2 regions of the Bradyrhizobium sp. th-b2 genome follow, and region 2 is predicted to be linked to the other one. Evidence: riboswitches for the same ligand, from Rfam matches in the RefSeq annotation. Region 2 holds a riboswitch; the other holds the start of a gene.
What was found. A riboswitch is a leader RNA that binds a small molecule or an ion and turns the genes downstream of it on or off. The one in region 2 is predicted to bind glycine.
Positions count from the first base shown of each region.

Region 1: another riboswitch for glycine. It lies ahead of K359_RS52770 (D-amino acid dehydrogenase); the one in region 2 lies ahead of gcvT (glycine cleavage system aminomethyltransferase GcvT).

Region 1 is NZ_AUGA01000020.1:32,967-40,190, reverse strand. Features, by position in the region: gene K359_RS0123580 (ABC transporter ATP-binding protein) at 1-16, opposite strand, end outside; gene K359_RS0123575 (ABC transporter permease) at 13-900, opposite strand; gene K359_RS0123570 (ABC transporter permease) at 904-1,845, opposite strand; gene K359_RS0123565 (ArgE/DapE family deacylase) at 2,124-3,422, opposite strand; gene K359_RS52770 (D-amino acid dehydrogenase) at 3,656-4,963, opposite strand; glycine riboswitch at 5,029-5,144, opposite strand; glycine riboswitch at 5,148-5,254, opposite strand; gene K359_RS0123555 (M20/M25/M40 family metallo-hydrolase) at 5,347-6,477, opposite strand; gene K359_RS0123550 (ABC transporter substrate-binding protein) at 6,743-7,224, shown strand, end outside.
Region 2 is NZ_AUGA01000051.1:41,781-49,004, reverse strand. Features, by position in the region: gene gcvP (aminomethyl-transferring glycine dehydrogenase) at 1-1,014, opposite strand, end outside; gene gcvH (glycine cleavage system protein GcvH) at 1,037-1,402, opposite strand; gene gcvT (glycine cleavage system aminomethyltransferase GcvT) at 1,423-2,568, opposite strand; glycine riboswitch at 2,709-2,798, opposite strand; gene alaS (alanine--tRNA ligase) at 3,001-5,676, shown strand; gene K359_RS0137720 (cyclic nucleotide-gated ion channel) at 5,688-6,938, shown strand; gene K359_RS0137715 (DUF3455 domain-containing protein) at 7,033-7,224, opposite strand, start outside.

The DNA.
Region 1 (7,224 bases), on a different contig from region 2:
AGCTGGTTGCGGTCACTTGCCCTCACGCTGCTTCATACGGGGATCGAGCGCGTCGCGCGCGGCGTCGCCGATCAGATTGATGCTGAGAATGGCGATCGAGAGCAGGAGCCCCGGCCAGAAGATCAGCGAGGGCTTGACCTGAAAATAGGCGCGGCCCTCGGCCATGATGTTGCCCCAGGTCGGTGTTTCCGGCGAGATGCCGGCGCCGAGGAACGACAGGATCGCCTCGGTCAGGATCGCGGATGCGCAGACATAGGTGCCTTGCACGATCAGGGGCGCGATCGTGTTCGGCATCAAATGCCGCCACATGATCTTGGGCAGGCTGGAGCCGAGCGAGATCGCGGCCTCGACATAGGGCTCCTCGCGTGCGGTCAGCACCACCGCGCGCACCAGCCGCGCCACGCGCGGGATCTCGGGGATGGTGATCGCGATCATCACGGTCCAGATGCTGGCGCCCGACAGCGACACCACGGCGATCGCGAGCAGGATAGCGGGGATCGCCATCAAGCCGTCCATCACACGCATCATCACCGCATCGACCCAGCGGAAGAAGCCGGCGACGAGGCCGATCAGCAGCCCGATAGCAATTGAGCAGACGGCGGCACCGAGCCCGATCACCAGCGAGATCCGCGCGCCGTAGATGACGCGCGACAACAGGTCGCGTCCATAGGCGTCGGTGCCGAGCAGGTACTGCGCGCTCGACGGCTTCAGCCGCTGCGACGGCGTCAGCAGCAGCGGATCGTGCGGCGCGAGCAGCGGCGCGAAGATCGCCATCAGGATGATGAGGGCGAGACAGATCGTCGCAACCGCGATGATCGGCGTCGAGGTGAGGAAGCCGAGCTTGACGCGGAACGGCCGGGTGACGGGGATAGAGGATTCGGGAAGGGTTTCGATCGCCATTGCTCAGTACCGGATACGAGGATCGAGCAGGGTGTAGGCGAGGTCGATCAACAGATTGACCGCGACATAGATACCCGACGTAAGAAGGATCATGGCCTGGATCACCGGATAGTCGCGCGCCAGCACCGCATCGACGGTGAGGCGGCCGATGCCGGGCAGGTTGAACACGCTCTCGGTGACAACGACGCCGGAGATCAGGAGCGCGAAGCCGGAACCGATCACGGTGATGACCGGCACCGCGGCGTTGCGCAGCGCATGGCGCAGCAGCACGCCGGTCTCGCCGATGCCCTTGGCGCGCGCGGTGCGCACGTAATCCTCACCCAGCACATCGAGCATCGAGGCCCGTGTCATGCGCGCGATCAGCGCGACATAGATGAAGGAGAGCGTGCAAGTCGGCAGGATGATGCGCTCGAAGAATGGACCGAAGCCGGCCGAGATGCTCTTGAAGCCCTGCACCGGCACCCAGCGCAGATCGATCGCAAAGATCTGGATCAGCACATAGCCGATCACGAACACCGGCACCGAGAAGCCGAGCACCGAGAGCCCCATCACGAAGCGATCGATCCATGTGCCGTGCTTCCACGCCGCGATCACGCCGAGCGGCACCGCCACCAGGATCGAGAGGATGATGGTGGCGAGCGCGACCGAGATCGACGGTTCGAGGCGCGGGCCGATCATCTCGAGGATCGGCTTGTTCGAGATCAAGGAGACGCCGAGGTCGCCATGCAGCAGTCTGGCGACCCAGGTGTAGAACTGTATGTAGATCGGCTCGTTGAGACCAAGCGAGGTCCTGATGCGTTCGAGCTGCTCCGGCGTCGCATTGTCGCCGGCGAGAATGGCGGCGGGGTCGCCCGGCGTCAGCCGCAGCAACAGGAACACGAACAGAGCCACCACGCCCATCACGGGAACGGCAGCGAGGATGCGGCGGATGAGATAGCCGATCATCGTTGCTATCTCCCGTCGTCAGGCGGTGCGAAGCGAAGGCTGGGCCGCATCATACTCATGGTGTCCCCGTGATGTGTCTCATGCGCTTCTGCGTCTTCTCTCAAAGCTAGCGCGAAAGTGATGAATTTGCAGGCAAATACTGTGCCAATGGCGACGCTATATCAAGGCGCGGTTCAGGCCGTTGGAAGCCTCCCTTGGTCTGAAGCTGCTCCATCCGAAGCTGCTATTTCGAATTGCACATTTCGTCATGCGCCACCGACCTGAAACGACAAGTCCATTCACGCTCTCATCACGCCGCACCAGTTAGCGACGAACAATGCGATGCTCTGCGTTGTCTTGCGAAGGCTGTCGAGCTCGACGCGCTCGTTGAACGCATGTGGGCCGATACCGTAAGGACCATAGCAAAGGGCAGGGATGCCGTAGTCGACGCAATAGTAGCGGGTGTCGTTGACGGCGGTAGACAGGCGCTCCTGCATTGAAGCCTGGAACACGGAGTGATGGGCGGCCGACAGAGCTGCTTCCGCTTCGCTGCCAGGCTCGCACACCGCTGGGTCTGCCTGAAAACCACTCCACACAAGCTCAGCCGGATTGTCGGACAGGAAGTCGTCGGCCTTGTGCGCATCGGCCAGGCATTCCTCGATGCCACGCATCGCCTCTCGCGGTGTCTCGCCCGGCAGCAGACCGAGCCGGCAATCCAGCTCGCACCAGGCCGCGGTCGAACTGGCCCAGTCGCCGCCTTTGATGATCCCGACGTTGAACTTGATCGGATTCTTGACGCTGCGGAACCAGCTGTTGTCGAGCGCCCGGGCATTGAGCGTTTTGGTGTAATCCTGGAACGCGCGCACCAGATGCATCGCCGACAGGATGGCGCTGGTACCGGCCTCGGAATAGGCGACATGCACCGGCGTGCCGCGGACGCGCAGGCGAAACCAGATGGCGCCGACCTGGGCGCGCGTGAGCGTGTGTCCGGTTGGTTCGGGAATGAGACAGGCGTCGGCGCGATAGCCGCGCATCAGAGTGGACAATGCGCCGTTGCCGGTGCTCTCTTCCTCGGCCACGGTCTGCAGATGGATGCGCCCGCCCGGGGCATATCCGGCGTCGCGGATCGCATCGAGCGCGAAGATCATTGCCGAGACACCGGCCTTCATGTCTTGCGCACCACGCCCGAACATCCAGCCGTCGCGCACGGCGGCTGCGAACGGCGGCTGATCCCAAAGGTCAGCGGGCCCCTCCGGCACCACGTCGATATGACCTTGCAGGATCAGGCTGCGCCCGCTGCCTTTGCTGTTCTTCGTCGCAACAACCTGCTGCGATCCGGCAAGATCGATGCCGTCCATTGGCGCAGCCTTCGGATGGCTCATCAGGTTGACGTCCGCAAGGCTGAACACATCGACGTCGTAGCGGCGTTTTGCGAACTGCTCGGCCAGCCAAACTTGTTGCGGCGCTTCCTGTCCGCGCAAGCTGCGGAACTGCACCATGCGTGACAGGAACGCGATCTGATCGTCGAAGTTTCGGTCGACGGCCGCGCACAGCTCTGCGGCAATCTGATCCGGCTTGGTCAACGTCTCAATTGTCATGTCGCGCCTTTCGTGGAGCCCTGTGCAGAAGGCTGAGCTTTGACTGTTTTGGAAAGACGGCACGGAGTCGGCGCAATGTCATGCGTGCCCGCCACCCCAATGCGCATTGTCCCCTCCCGCGATGAAGCGCTTTTTCCCATTGTGACGCTAGTTCCTATCACGCGGCGTTTCTCAGCGAATTCCGACTTGGCCATAGGCAAATACGCTCATATTCTTCCTCTTCGGCCGGACAATTAGGGGAAATCTGCGTGAGTGGTCTCGGTCGTATCGACCTGCGACGGCACCATTGAAGGCGTGTCGAGGTCGCTGCAATCATCGATCGCCCCTGCGACCATCTGCGCCGTCGCGGCAGACAGCGTCCAGCCGAGATGACCGTGGCCCGTATTGTAGAACACGCCCGGAATCCGTCCGGCGCGAACCACCGGCATCATGTTCGGCATCATCGGTCGCAGGCCCGCCCATGGCACGATCGTCGACGTGTCGATCCCTGGGAAATGATGTCGCACCCAGTCCACCAGCGGCTGGATCCGGTCGGCGCGAATGTCGCGGTTGAAGCCGTTGAACTCAGCGGTGCCGGCGACGCGGAAGCGGTCGGCGCCGAGCCGGCTGGTGACGATTTTCGCAGCTTCATCGAGCAGGCTGACGGTCGGCGCAGCGTCCCGGCTCTGCGGCGCATCGAGTTGCACGGTGATCGAATAGCCCTTCACCGGATAGACATTGACGCGGTCGTTGAGCATGCCAGCGAAGTAGCGGCTCGCCACCCCGGCGCAGATGACTACACCGTCCGCCTGCAACTCATGCCGCGTCGCGACGTCAGCGTCGTGCGAAGCGGCTTCGTTCCAGCTGATGCGGAAGCCGTCATCGCCGCGCGCGATCGCATCGACATCGGCTTCGTGGATGAAGGCCGCGCCGCGGCGGATGCAGGCGTCGGCGAGCCCGCGGGTGAACTTGTGGATATCGCCGGTTGCATCCGACGGTGTGAAGAAGCCGCCATAGCAGGCCGTCTGCAGCGCGGGCTCGATGGCGCGGATTTCGTCCGCCGTTACCGGCCGGCGGTCGAGCCCGCCTTGCTGCAGCAGCGTGTTGACCCGCAGGCCCGCTTCGAAGCCGGCCTTGTCGTGATAGACGTGCAGGATGCCGCGGCGTTCGAGATCGAAGGCGATGTTCTCGCGCTGTGCGATCGAGAACAGATGTTTGCGCGCCTCGATGGCGAGCCGCGTGGTCTCGATGGTGTTGCTGAGATAGCGGCCGATGTGGCCGACGAACTCGCCGATCCAGGAATATTTGTGCCAGCTCGGCTTCGGATTCATCAGCAGCGGCGCGTCGCTCCTGAGCATCCAGCGCAAACCCTTGAGGATGGTCGCGGCGCTGTTCCAGACTTCGGCGTTGCTGGCGGAAAGCTGTCCGCCATTGGCGAACGAGGTTTCCATCGCGGCGTAGCGATGCCTGTCGAGGACAGTCACCCGGTAGCCGCGTTCGAGCAGGGCATAGGCCGTCGTCACGCCGGTGATGCCGGCGCCAATGATCGCAATGTGAGGCATGGTGGTCTTCAGGCTCCCGTGGGTTAGGTTCGCCGAACCACCGGTGAAACCGGCGTCGGCGCCCCATCTGTCACGGTACCTGAGAGCTTGATCCGCATCGGGCCGAGGCCCAATAGCGAACTATCCCCTTCGGTGGACGTCATGGCCCTTGATGTGTGGCCATGTTCGTCTCTCTCCAGATCGTCCTGACGATACAGTCCTTTTGCCTGAGAGTTTCCGGGGCGGTTGCTCCGTCGGCGCCGAAGCCAACAACACGCATGTTGTCGCTCCGATCTCTCCCGCATCGTCGTGTTGGACGGCCGGACCGTAGGCGAAGCCTGAAAATTGGACAAGGCTAAATTTCGATCCGGCAGTGCCAACGTGTTGTGCAGTGCAAATCGACGTCAGTCCAGCGTCGCCAGCAGCGCCGCCATCAGGCGGCCGCGCTCGGCGAGGCTGTCGACCTCGATATGTTCGTTGAGCGTATGCGCATCGGCGCCGCGAACGCCGAGGCCGTCGAGCGTGGGGATGCCCATCGCGCCGGTAAAGTTGCCGTCCGATCCGCCGCCGGCGCTGCCGTGCGGCAGATCGAGGCCCATCGCCGCCGCGAGGCTCTTTGCCTTTTCATAGAGCACCATGGTGCCGGCATCCGGCTCCCACACCGGGCGGGTGACGCCGCGCGTCACCTTGAAGGTCACGTCGTTGGCGGTGCCCGACAGCGCCAGCATGCGCTCGACGCCGCGGTCGAGATCGGCCTGGCGCTTGGCCATGCTGAGCGCTTCGCCGGTGCAGGTCGTCGCGACGCAATTGACCCATTGGCCGCCATGCACGATGCCGACCGAGAACGTGCAGTCCTCGGTGGTCATGCCGTCGATGGCGATGATCTGCCGCGCCATCTCGCGGATCGCGGAGCGGCCGGACGACAGCGTCGCGCCGGCATGGCTCGGCTTGCCTGTTGCTTCCAGATTGAAGCGCGCGATCGCGTAGCGACCGGTGACGACGCCGTTGTTCGGCCGGCCTGGCTCCGGCACCAGCACATATTTGTTGCGTGCGGCTTCCGCCTCGATGATGTCGCGCGTCGACGGCGTGCCGACCTCTTCATCGGGGGTGAACAGCACCGTGATCGGCAGCGGCGTCGTGAATGCGGCGCGCGCCAATTGTCTGATCGCCTCGACCGACAGATAGTTGCCGCCCTTCATGTCGAAGATGCCGGGCCCGAAGCACTTGTTGCCTTCGCGCCGCCACTTCAGCTTCTCGATGGTGCCAACCGGGTGCACGGTGTCCAGGTGACCGGCGATCAGGATGCCGGGCTGGCCTTGCTTGGGATGAGGAAAACGGGCGCGGACGCAGCCGGCAAAGCCCTGGCGTCCGGCGATGCGTTCGATCGTCGCACCCATGATCGCCATCTCGCGCGCGGCAAGGTCGAGCATGCGTTCGACCGCCGCCGAATCCCAGGTCGGGCTCTCGCATTCCACCCAGCTACGTAGCCCTTGCAGCATCGCTTCGGAATCAAAGGGAAGATTGGCTGGGTTCATCGTTTTTCTCTCTTGTTGTTTTGATCGCGCCGGCATCGCGCGCGCGTTACGAAAATCTCAGCCGACGAATTTGTAAAGCCAAAATCTGGCGCGCGGCCTCATTCGTTTGTGTACGTCCGATCCCGCCCGAAACCGATTGACGCGCATTGCGCTTGGTGCAAGTCTCGATTTCACAAGCCGTACAGCATGTTAGTTCGCCTAAATAACGAACCGCATGCATAACGAATAAGCCGGCTTTGACCAGTTTCACGTCAGGAGAAATTGCATGTTCCCTATCTCGCGTTGGAAGCACCGCACGCTTGCGGCTGCGTTGACGGCGCTTGCACTGTCGTTCGCGCCGCAGGAATTGTCTTTGGCACCGCAGGCGATGGCTGCGGGCAAGACCATCACCGCGGTGATGCACTCGGATCTGCGCGTCATCGATCCGATCATGACCACCGCCTACATCACCCGCGATCATGGCTACATGATCTATGACACGTTGCTGGCGACGGATTCCAACTTCAAGATCCAGCCGCAGATGGCGGACTGGAAGGTGTCCGACGACAAGTTGACCTATACGTTCACGCTGCGCGACGGCCTGAAGTGGCACGACGGCGCGCCGGTCACCGCGGAAGACTGCGTCGCCTCGCTGCAGCGCTGGGGCAAGGTCGACGGCATGGGCCAGAAGCTGATGGACTTCGTCGCGAGCCTGGAGGCGACCGACGCCAAGACCATCACGTTGAAGCTGAAGGAGCCCTACGGCCT
Region 2 (7,224 bases):
CTGCGCGGTGCAGATGTTCGAGGTCGCCTTCTCGCGGCGGATGTGCTGTTCGCGGGTCTGCAGCGCCAGGCGATAGGCCGGCGCGCCGCGCGAATCCACGGAGAGGCCGACGATGCGGCCGGGCAGCGAGCGCTTCAGCGTGTCGCGCACCGCCATGTAGGCGGCGTGCGGTCCGCCATAACCCATCGGCACGCCGAACCGCTGCGCCGAGCCGATTGCGATGTCGGCACCGAGCTCGCCGGGCGAGGTGAGCAGCGTCAGCGACAGCAGGTCCGCCGCCACGATCGCAAGCGCGCCCTTGGCGCGCAGCGATGCGATCGCGGGCTTAAGGTCGCGCACCGCGCCCGAGGTGCCTGGATATTGCAGCAGCGCGCCGAGCACGTCGGCCTTGTCGAGCTCGGTCAGGGGATCGCCGACGACCAGCGCCCAGCCGAGCGGAGCGGCACGCGTGCGCATCACCGCCAGCGTCTGCGGATGCACCTCCTTGTCGACGAAGAAGACCTTCGCCTTGACCTGCGAGTGGCGCTCGGCGAGTGCCATCGCTTCCGCCGCCGCGGTCGCCTCGTCGAGTAGCGAGGCGTTGGCGACGTCGAGCCCGGTGAGGTCGCAGACCATGCTCTGGAAGTTGAACAGGGCTTCGAGCCGGCCCTGGCTGATCTCCGGCTGGTACGGCGTATAGGCGGTGTACCAGGCCGGGTTCTCCAGGATGTTGCGCTGGATCACCGCGGGCAGGATGGTGCCGGAGTAGCCCTGGCCGATCAGCGAGGTGAACACCTGGTTCTGTGCGGCGAGCTCGCTCATATGCGAAAGCGCCTCGGTCTCGCTCAGCGCGCGGCCGAGATCGAGCGGCGCCTTCTGGCGGATCGACGCCGGCAGCGTCTCGTTCATCAGTGCTTGCAGGCTCGCAGCGCCGACGGTCTCCAGCATCGCGTTGATGTCGCGCGGCGACGGTCCGATGTGGCGGCGGACGAAATCAGTGGCGGCTTCGTTGATCGGCTTGAAGGGCGCGTTCATGGCTTGATCCTTGGGCTGATCCTTAGGCGGTGTGCGCGGCGTAGGCGGCCTCATCCATCAGGCCGCCGAGCTCGCTCTTGTCTGATATCTTCAGCTTGAAGAACCAGGCTTTGCCGCCGGCATCCGAATTGACCAGCGCGGGCTCGGCCGCGAGTTCTTCGTTGACCTCGATCACCTCGCCGGTGATCGGCGCGTAGACATCGGAGGCGGCCTTGACGGATTCGACGACGGCGGCGGCCTCGGCCTTCTTCAGGCTGCGGCCGACCTTGGGCAATTCGACGAACACGACGTCGCCGAGCTGCGATTGCGCGTAGTCGGTGATCCCGATCGTGGCGACGTCGCCCTCGATGCGGAGCCATTCGTGGTCGGACGTGTACAGCGTCGTCATGGGGATCGATCCTTTGGCGTCTAGCGTTTGTAGGTATTGGGAACGAACGGCGTGGCGGCGACTTTCAGCGGCAGCCGCTGGCCGCGCACTTCGGCGAAAACGGTGGTGTCGAGCGCGGAAAGCGAGGTCGGCAGATAGCCCATCGCAACCGGCGCATTGAGGCTCGGGCCGAAGCCGCCCGACGTCACCTTGCCGATTGGCTCGGTCGAGGTCGGATCGGCAAACAGGGCTGCACCTTCGCGCACCGGTGCGCGGCCGTCAGGCTTCAAGCCGACACGGCGGCGGGAGGCACCTTGCGCGAATTGGGCGAGGATCTTGTCGGCGCCCGGAAAACCGCCGGCACGGGCGCCGCCGCTGCGGCGCACCTTCTGCACCGACCATTCCAGCGCGCCTTCGACTGGCGTCGTCGTGGTGTCGATATCGTGGCCATAGAGGCAGAGCCCGGCTTCGAGCCGCAGGCTGTCGCGCGCGCCGAGCCCGATCGGCAGCACGTCGGGATTGTCCAGCAACGCCGTGACCAGGGCTTCGGCCTTGTCCGCCGGCACCGAAATCTCAAAACCGTCCTCGCCGGTATAGCCGGAGCGCGAGACGAAGCAGTCGATGTCGGCGACGCGGCGCGGGCCGGCGTCCATGAATTTCATCGAACTGACATCTGCACAAAGTTTCGCCAGCGCCGATTCGGCTTTCGGTCCCTGCAGCGCAATCAGCGCGCGGTCGGCCAGCGACACGATTTCGCAGGCGTCGGAGAGATGCGCGCGCAGATGCGCCTCGTCCTCGGCCTTGCAGGCGGCGTTGACCACCAGGAACAAATGATCGCCGAAATTCGCGACCATCAAATCGTCGAGCAGCCCGCCGTCGTCGTTGGTGAATTGCGCGTAGCGCTGCCGTCCCGGCGCGATGCCAACAATGTCCTGCGGCACCAGCTTCTCCAGCGCGAGCGCCGCATCGGTGACCTTGCCGGATTTGGCCTTCAGGACAAGCTGGCCCATGTGCGACACGTCGAACAGGCCGGCTTCCTTGCGGGTGTGCAGGTGCTCCTTGAGCACGCCGGCGGTGTATTGCACCGGCATGTCATAGCCGGCGAACGGCACCATCTTGGCGCCGCGCGCCAGGTGCAACGCGTGCAGCGGGGTCTGTTTCAGCGGGGAAGTTTCGCGCGCAAGCATCACAGGGCCCTCGCGGTTCCCGCAGGGGACCTATTTCCCCTTGAGAAACCTGCAGAAAGCCCCATCTGTCGCTGTGCCTGAGAGTATTATCCCGTCGGCGGACGCATCGGGGATAACCCCAGCGCCTCTTTCCAGATGTCAGACGTCACGCGGTCCTTTTGCCTGAGAGTTTCCGGGGCGGTTGCTCCTTCGGCGCCGGCGCAAGGCCGGTCTCTCCCGACGTGACTTAAGTACAGGTAGGTAGAAAACACGGCGCCACCAAGACTGTCAACGCAGCTGCAGCAACTATCCAATGGGCTTTGTGCTGCCGCGGCAAGCCCATGATCCGCCTGCACAGTTTCTGGACACCGCAGCTGGCAATGTCTAAAAGCGTTCGGCCGGAAAATGACGCCTTTTTGCGGCTGGCCGGCCCCTTTTTCCGATTGGATGAACATGAGCAGCGTCAACGACATCAGGTCGACATTTCTGAACTTCTTCAAGGAGAACGGCCACGAGATCGTGGCGTCGTCGCCGCTGGTTCCGCGCAACGACCCGACCTTGATGTTCACCAATGCCGGCATGGTGCAGTTCAAGAACGTCTTCACCGGTGTCGAAAAGCGCGCCTATCAGCGCGCCACGACGTCGCAGAAGTGCGTGCGCGCCGGCGGCAAGCATAACGACCTCGACAATGTCGGCTACACCGCGCGCCATCTCACCTTCTTCGAGATGCTGGGCAATTTCTCGTTCGGCGACTACTTCAAAGAGCGCGCGATCGAGCTCGCCTGGAATCTGATCACCAAGGATTTCGGGCTGAAGAAGGACAAGCTGCTCGTCACCGTCTACCACACCGACGACGAGGCGGCCGGCTATTGGAAGAAGATCGCGGGCTTCTCGGAGGACCGCATCATCCGCATCCCGACCTCGGACAATTTCTGGGCGATGGGCGATACCGGCCCGTGCGGGCCGTGCTCCGAGATCTTCATCGACCGCGGCGAGCACATCTGGGGCGGACCTCCGGGCAGCCCGGAGGAGGATGGCGATCGCTTCCTCGAATTCTGGAACCTGGTGTTCATGCAGTACGAGCAGGTGACGAAGGAGGAGCGCGTGGCGCTGCCGCGTCCCTCGATCGACACCGGCATGGGGCTGGAACGCATGGCGGCCATCCTGCAGGGCGTCGAGAGCGTGTTCGAGACCGATCTGTTCCGCCATTTGATCGATGCGGCCGCGTCGGCGCTCGGCCATGGGCCGAACGCGCAGAACGTCGCGTCGTACCGGGTGATCGCGGACCATCTGCGCTCGTCGGCGTTCCTGATTGCCGATGGCGTGCTGCCGTCGAACGAGGGCCGCGGCTACGTGCTGCGCCGGATCATGCGCCGCGCGATGCGCCACGCGCAGCTTCTGGGTGCCAGCGAGCCGCTGATGCATCGCCTGGTCTGGGCGCTGGTCCGCGAGATGGGCCAGGCCTATCCGGACCTGGTGCGCGCCGAGAAGCTGATCGAGGAGACGCTGCGGCTGGAAGAGACGCGCTTCCGCAAGACGCTGGTGCGTGGCCTGTCGATCCTCGACGAGAAGAGCGCCGGCCTCAAGAAGGGCGACATGTTCGACGGCGACACTGCGTTCACGCTGTACGACACCTACGGCTTCCCGCTGGACCTGACGCAGGACGCGCTGAAGTCGCGCGGCATCAGCGTCGATCAGGCCTCATTCACCGACGCGATGAACCGTCAGCGCGAGAAGGCGCGTGCGTCCTGGGTCGGTTCGGGCGAGGCGGCGACCGAAAACATCTGGTTCCCGCTGCGCGAGAAACTCGGTGCGACCGAATTCCTCGGGTATGAGACCGAGAGCGCGGAAGGCGTAGTGACGGCGCTGGTCAAGGACGGTGCCGAGGTCGACGGCCTCAAGGCCGGCGAGAGCGCCGCGATCGTGCTGAACCAGACGCCGTTCTATGCCGAGTCAGGTGGTCAGGTCGGCGACGTCGGCATCCTCACCGGCGAAGGCGTCAAATTCCGCGTCACCGACATGCAGAAGAAGGCCGGCGATCTGTTCGTGCATGTCGGCACGGTGGAGCAGGGTACGCTCAACGTCGGCACCGCGCTGCAGCTCGAGGTCGACCACGCCAGGCGTTCGTCGATCCGAGCGAACCATTCGGCGACGCATCTGTTGCATGAGGCGCTGCGCCAGGTGCTCGGCGATCACATCGCCCAGCGCGGCTCGCTGGTCGCGCCCGATCGCCTGCGCTTCGATTTCGTGCATCCGAAGCCGATCACGCCGGAAGAACTCTCCCGGGTCGAGGACATCGCCAACGACGTGGTGCTGGAAAATGACGAGGTGACGACCCGCGTCATGGGTGTCGACGACGCCCGCGAGGCGGGTGCGCGCGCACTGTTCGGCGAGAAATACGGTGACGAGGTCCGTGTCGTCTCGATGGGCAAGAGTGCCCGCGAGCACGGCCAGAATGCGCTCGGCTGGTCGGTCGAGCTCTGCGGCGGCACCCATGTCCGCCGCACCGGCGACATCGGCCTGATTTCGGTGACCAGCGAGAGCGCGGTGGCCTCAGGCGTTCGCCGCATCGAGGCGCTGACTGGACACCACGCGCGCAAGCACGCCAACGACACCATGGCGCTGGCCAAGACCGCGGCGGCCGAGCTGCGCACCACGATCGAGGATGTGCCGGCGCGCATCGCAGCCCTGATGGAGGAGCGCAAGAAGCTCGAGCGCGACCTGTCGGATGCCCGCAAGAAGCTCGCGATGGGCGGCGGCGGCGCGTCGTCGAACGGCGCGGCCTCGGGCGTGCGCGAGGTCGGCAATGTCAAGCTGCTCGCCCGCGCGGTCGAGGGCGTCGAGACCAAGGACCTCAAGAGCCTGGTCGACGACGGCAAGAAGCAGATCGGCTCCGGCGTGGTCGCCATCGTCGGCGTCACCGAGGACGGCAAGGCCGGCATCGTGGTCGGCGTCACCGCCGACCTGACCTCGCGCTTCAACGCGGTTGAGCTGGTGCGCAAGGGCTCCGAGGTGCTCGGCGGCAAGGGCGGCGGCGGCCGGCCCGACATGGCGCAGGCGGGCGGTCCCGACGGCGCCAAGGCGGACGCCGCGCTGTCGGCGATCGAGCAGGCGATGGCGAGCGCCTGACGGAGAGGCTGATCGTGGCGACGGCTCCGGGCAAGCCCACGATCAGCGATCCCGGGCTGCGCGACCGTCTCTACGAGCTGCTCGAGCAGGACCACCTGCCGCATTCGGTCGGCTCGCGCTTTGTCCGGCTCGTCATCGCGATCATCACCGTCGATGTGCTGGCGGCGATCCTGGCATCGGTGCCCGAGTTCGACGCCCAGCTGTGGTGGCTGTTCACGGCGATCGAGATCGCCGCCGTCATTGCGTTTGCGCTGGAATATGCCGCGCGGCTCTGGAGCGTGGTCGGCCGCTCGCTGCGAGACATGACGCCGTTGCAGGCGCGGCTCGAATACGCCTTCTCGGCGCTCGGCGTGATCGATCTGCTCGCCTTCCTGCCGTCGGCCATCGCGCTGGTCATCAACGACAAGACCGCGTTGGTGCTGTTCGGCATGCTGCCGTTCCTGAAGCTGGTGCGCTATTCGACCGCGATGCGCTCGCTGCTGGCGGCGCTGCACGCCGAACGGCGCACGCTGTTCGGCTGCGTCGTGATCCTGACCGGCGCGGTGCTGCTGTTCGCCTCGCTGCTCTATGCCATCGAGCACAAAGTGCAGCCGGACAAGTTCGGCACCATGCCGCAGGCGATGTGGTGGGCGATCGTGACGCTCGGCACGGTCGGTTACGGCGACGTCGTCCCGGTGACGCCGCTCGGGCGGATCGTGACCGTGGTTGCGATCGTGGTCGGCTTCGCGATGATCGCCCTGCCGGTCGCGATCGTCTCGACCGCGTTCGCCGACGAGGTCCGGCGCCGCGATTTCGTCGTGACCTGGGGCATGCTGGCGCGGGTGCCGCTGTTCTCGCATCTCAACGCGGCCGATATCGCCGACATCATGCGCCTGCTGCGCTCGCAGACCATCGAGGCCGGCGAGGTGCTGGTGCGGCGCGGCGATGCGGCGTCGTCGATGTATTTCATCACCGCGGGCGAGGTCGAGATCGACCTGCCGAGCCAGCTTGTGAAGCTTGCCGACGGCGCGTTCTTCGGCGAGATCGCGCTGCTCCGGCGGACCAACCGCTCCGGCACCGTGACGGCGAGGCGCAAGACCAAGCTGTTGGTGCTCGACGCGCAGGACTTCCATGCCCTGATCGAGCGCATGCCGGCGCTCGCCGCCCATGTCCGGGAAACGGCGGAGGCGCGGCTCGCCGATCCGCTTACGGCCGGTGGCGACCTGGCCGTCAGCGAAATCGCGCAGGCGCCGGGCGAGACCGACGGCGGTATCCGCGACTAGAGCCTCATTCCGATTGAATCGGAACGAGGCTCTAGATTCTTCTTTTGACGCGTTTTCTTCACGCGAACCGGTGTCCACTTCGCTCGAAAACGCTCTAGTCGCGGCGCAGGAACACGTAATCTGCCGAATAGGGGACGCTCTGCAACGCGCCGACCTTGTCGCAGGCGCCGTCGAGCTGCCCGCCAGATGTGTTGATCCGCTGCACAGTGGCGACGCTGGTCAGCACGCCGTTGCCGCGGTGGGCGATCACCTCGAGTTTCAGCCAGGGAATGTCGGCGGCAGTTGC